Regions from separate parts of the Streptomyces sp. P6-2-1 genome, predicted to be linked through region 2. Evidence: predicted binding sites of a transcription regulator. Region 2 holds the regulator's gene; the other holds the start of a gene.

Region 1 (2,449 bases), 1.7 Mb from region 2:
GGCACGGGGGCGGTACGGGCTCCGGGGCCTGCCAGGGCGGCGGGTGCGGGATTCAGCGGGTACGCGGCGGGACGTGCCCCGGCGCCGCGCGAACCGCCCCCCGGCGGTCCGCGCGGGCGTCGGGGGGCCGGGGTGCGCGGGCGTCGGGGGGCCGGGGTGCGCGGGCCCGGGGGAGGGGGTCGCGCGTGGCGCGGCCGCCGCCCGCGCGGCGGCCGTCTCGCGGGCTACCGCGGCGAGGAGTCCGGCCCGTACGGCGGCGAGCGCGGGACCCGCCTCCGTACGGCGGACCTCGGCGGAGACGCGTGCGGCGCAGGCGCCGCACGTCTCGACGTGGGCTTCCATTACGCGCGCCGCGGGCCCGGGCAGGGTGCCGTGCGCGTAGCGCGCGGCGTCGGCGGCGGCGGGGTGGCGGGGCGTCGGGGTCACGGGGTGCCTCCCGGGTGGCCAGGTCCGGTGGTGAGGGCGGTGCGCAGGCGGCGGCGGGCGCGCAGGGCCCGGGATTTGACGGTGCCTTCGGGGATGCCGAGGATGCGGGCGGTCTCGCGGGTGCTCAGGCCGTCCAGGACGGTCATCCGCAGCACCTCGCCGAGTTCGGCGGGCAGTCTGCCGAGCGCCGCGCCCGCGTCCCCGTACGCGAGCCCGGCCAGGACGCGGTCCTCCGCGGACGGGGCGGGCGGCGCGGGGTCGGGCAGGGGGCGCGCGGCGCGTTCCTGGCGGCGCACCGCGTCGGCGAGTCGGCGGCTCGCGAGGGTCCACAGCCAGCCGCCGGTCTCGGTGCCGCGGTGGTGCGCGGCGGAGCGCCACACGGTGAGGAAGGTGTCCTGGAGGACCTCGCCGACGAGTTCCCGGTCGGGGCAGCGCCGCGCGAGTCGCGCGTGCAGCCAGCCCGCGTGCCGGTCGTAGAGCGCCGCGAGGGCGTCGGCGTCGCCCGCGGCGACGGCACGCAGCAGCGCGGTGTCCTCACCGGCCCCGGCGGGGCGTTCACGTCTCACAGCCCCTCTATCGCCGGGCGGGGGCGGGGCGGTTCACGGTTGGCGGTACGAATTTCGTACGGGCAGGGGGCGGTGGGTCTCGTACGGGCCGGGAACAGTGCGGGCGGCGGGAGCGCTTGCGTACGACGAAGGCGTCTTCGGCCCCGCTTTCCGGTTGATCGCTGTGGGCGAACAAGGAAGCGGGAACACCAGAGCCTCCCCGGACATTGAGTCGATACAGCTCAACTTGACTGCCGAAGGGGAGATCATGGCTCTGACGTCCGCACCGCTCACCCTGCCCGTGCTGCCGCTCGACGACGAGGTCGTCCTGCCCGGCATGGTCGTGCCGCTCGACCTCTCGGACGGTGAGGTGCGCGCGGCCGTGGAGGCCGCCCAGGCCGCCGCCCGCTCCAGCGGCTCCACCGGCAAGCCCGAGGTGCTGCTCGTGCCCCGCGTCGACGGCGACTACGCGGGCACGGGTGTGCTCGGCACCGTCGAACAGGTCGGCAGGCTCGCCGACGGCCACTCCGGAGCGCTCGTACGCGGCCGCGCCCGCGTCCGCATCGGCGCCGGGACCACGGGCCCGGGAGCGGCGCTCTGGGTCGAGGGGACCCGTGTCGAGGAGACCGTCCCCGAGCCGCTGCCCGGCGCGGTGACCGAACTCGTCACCGAGTACAAGGCGCTCGCGACCGAGTGGCTCAAGAAGCGCGGTGCCTGGCAGGTCGTGGACCGCGTCCAGCAGATCGACGACGTCGCCGCGCTCGCCGACAACTCCGGGTACTCGCCGTTCCTCACGACCGCCCAGAAGACCGAACTCCTGGAGACGGCCGACCCCGTCGCGCGCCTGCGGCTCGCCACGCTCCAGCTCCGCGAGCACCTGGCGGAGCAGGAGATCGCCGAGACGATCGCCAAGGACGTCCAGGACGGCGTCGACAAGCAGCAGCGCGAGTTCCTGCTCCGCCGTCAGCTCGAAGCGGTCCGCAAGGAGCTGCGCGAGCTGAGCGGCGAGGACGGCGAGGACGAGAGCGACGACTACCGCGCCCGCGTCGAGGCAGCCGATCTGCCCGAGAAGGTCCGTGAGGCCGCGCTCAAGGAGGTCGAGAAGCTGGAGCGCGCGAGCGACCAGAGCCCCGAGGGCGCCTGGATACGCACGTGGCTCGACACGGTTCTGGGCCTGCCGTGGAACGAGCGCTCGGAGGACACGTACGACATCCGCGGTGCCCGCGCGGTGCTCGACGCCGAGCACGCGGGCCTCGACGACGTGAAGGACCGCATCACCGAGTACCTCGCGGTGCGCAAGCGCCGCGCCGACCGGGGCCTCGGTGTCGTCGGAGGCCGGCGCGGCGGCGCGGTGCTCGCGCTCGTCGGGCCGCCCGGCGTCGGCAAGACCTCGCTCGGCGAGTCGGTCGCGCACGCGATGGGCCGCTCCTTCGTCCGCGTCGCCCTCGGCGGCGTACGGGACGAGGCCGAGATCAGGG
Region 2 (2,449 bases):
GCCCCCTACCTCCTGGAGGACGCGCTGCGGCGCGTGGAACCGTTCTTCGGCACCTCGGTCCGGATGCGCACGCTGTACCACCACACGGCTCGTCACCATCCCTCCACACTCGCCTACGTGGAGCGGACGATGCCGGAGGGCATCGAGTTCCGCACGATGGAGCAGCTGCCCGAGCGGCTCATCATCGTGGACAGGCGTGCCGCGTTCATCCCGATCAGCGACGACCGCAAGATCGCCCTCCAGATCGAGCACCCCGGTCTCGTCGGCTACCTCGCGGGCGTCTTCGACCAGTTCTGGAGCCTCGCACGCCCCTGGTCCGAGGCGACGCCGGCCCCCGTGCCGAGCGGCATCACGAGTACGCAGCTCTCCATCGCCCGGCTGCTCGTCGAGGGCCACGTCGACGAGGCCATAGCCCGCCGCCTCGGCATGAACGTCCGCACCTGCCGCGCCCACATCGCCAAGCTCGCCACCACTCTCGGCAGCGGCAGCCGCGCCCAGCTCGGCTACCTGATCGCCCAGTCGGGCTTACTGGATACGCCGGGCAGCTGAGGACGGCAGGAGCAGGGGACCCCGGCGGTGGTCCGGGGGTACGGGACCCCGGCGGCGGTACGGGGTTACGGGAGGACCCCGGCGGTGGTCCGGGGCGGGCGGCGCGGGTAAGGAGCGGCGGGTACGGGGCCGGGGGCCCACACGCGTACGGCGCGCCCCGCGCCCCTTCGGCACCGCCCCCGCGCCACCCCGCCGGGCCGCGCTACTCTCCCGCGCCCTGCCCGCGCTTGTTCTTCGGGCGCCACACGACGAGCGCGCTCGCCTGCTGCACCTCCTGGTACGGGACGAGGTCGCGCCGGTACGAGGCGTGCACCTGCGCCTCGCGCTGCCGCATCGTGGCCGCGGCCCCGTCCAGGGCCGCGCTCAGCTCGGCGATGCGCTGCTCCATCGCGCTGACCTGGGATTGCAGCTCGATGATCCGCTTGATCCCGGCCAGGTTCACGCCCTCGTCCTGCGAGAGCTGCTGCACCTGGCGCAGGAGCTGGATGTCGCGGGCCGAGTAGCGGCGGCCCCGGCCCGCGGCGCGGTCCGGGGAGACCAGCCCGAGCCGGTCGTACTGACGCAGGGTCTGGGGGTGGAGCCCGGAGAGCTGCGCGGCGACCGAAATGACGTACACCGGTGTCTCGTCGGTCAGCTCGTACGGGTTCCTGCCTCGGCCTTCCACGGTCATGCTCCCTTCGCCGCCTCGAACAACGCCGCCCGCGGGTCCTCCCCGGCACTCGCGTCGCGGTAGGACTCCAGGGCCTCCCTGGCGCGGTCGTCGAGGTGCGCGGGCACCGCGACCTCCACGGTCACCAGGAGGTCCCCGCGCGTACCGTCCTTGCGGACCGCGCCCTTGCCGCGGGCGCGCATCGTCCGGCCGTTGGGGGTACCCGCCGGGAGTTTGAGGGTGACGGGCGGCCCGCCGAGCGTCGGCACCCGCACCGTGCCGCCGAGCGCCGCCTCGCTGAAGGTGACGGGCACGGTGACCGTCAGGTTGTCGCCCTTGCGGGCGAAGACCGGGTGCTCCTTGACGTGCACCGCCACGTACAGGTCGCCCGCCGGGCCGCCGCGCTCGCCCGGGGCGCCCTTGCCGCGCAGCCGGATGCGCTGCCCGTCGTGCACGCCCGCGGGGATGCGCACCTGGATCGAGCGGGACGACTTCGCGCGCCCGCTGCCCTTGCACACCTCGCAGGGGTCCTGGGCGATGAGCCCGCGCCCCTTGCAGTCCACGCACGGGTCGGTGAGCGAGAACCCGCCGCTGCCGCCGCGCGAGACCTGCCCCGTGCCCACGCAGGTCGGGCAGACCCGCGGGGTGCCGTTCTTGTCGCCCGTGCCCGAGCACGCCTTGCACGGCTCCTGGCTGGACATCCGTAGCGGGACCGTCGCCCCGTCCACCGCCTCGGTGAAGGTGAGCGTCACCTCGGACTCGATGTCCTGGCCGCGCCTGGCCCTGTTGCGCGTCGGGCCGCCCTGCGTGCCCGTACCTGCCGTACCGCCCCGGTTGAAGAGCCCGCCGAAGACGTCGCCGAGGCCGCCGCCGAAACCGCCGCCGCCGCTGCCCCCAGGGCCGCCCCCGAAGAGGTCGCCCAGGTCGAAGTTGAAATTGCCGCCCGCGCCGCCCGCGCCCGCGCCGCCGGGACGGAAGCCGCCGCCCGCGAAGAGGGCGCGCGCCTCGTCGTACTCCTTGCGCTTCTTCGGGTCGCCGAGGACGTCGTGCGCCTCGGAGATCTCCTTGAAGCGGTCCTCCGCCTTGGTGTTGCCCTTGTTGGCGTCCGGGTGGTTCTCGCGGGCGAGCTTGCGGTACGCCTTCTTGATCTCCGCCTCGGTGGCGTCCTTCGGCACGCCGAGGACCTTGTAGTAGTCCTTCTCGACGAAGTCCTTCGTGCTCATCCCCGACGTCCCTCCTTCCGTGGCGGCA

What was found. The regulator HspR, encoded in region 2, represses chaperone genes until heat shock. The targets are predictions, from matches to a motif close to TTGAGNNNNNNNNNCTCAA.
Region 1: the regulator HspR is predicted to act here: its motif matches at 1,199-1,217, upstream of lon (endopeptidase La).

The regions. Positions count from the first base shown of each region.
Region 1 is NZ_CP192513.1:5,047,894-5,050,342, forward strand. Features, by position in the region: gene ACQYWQ_RS21645 (zf-HC2 domain-containing protein) at 1-426, opposite strand, end outside; gene ACQYWQ_RS21650 (RNA polymerase sigma factor) at 423-992, opposite strand; gene lon (endopeptidase La) at 1,240-2,449, shown strand, end outside.
Region 2 is NZ_CP192513.1:3,303,840-3,306,288, forward strand. Features, by position in the region: gene ACQYWQ_RS14260 (helix-turn-helix transcriptional regulator) at 1-549, shown strand, start outside; gene ACQYWQ_RS14265 (heat shock protein transcriptional repressor HspR) at 752-1,213, opposite strand; gene dnaJ (molecular chaperone DnaJ) at 1,216-2,421, opposite strand.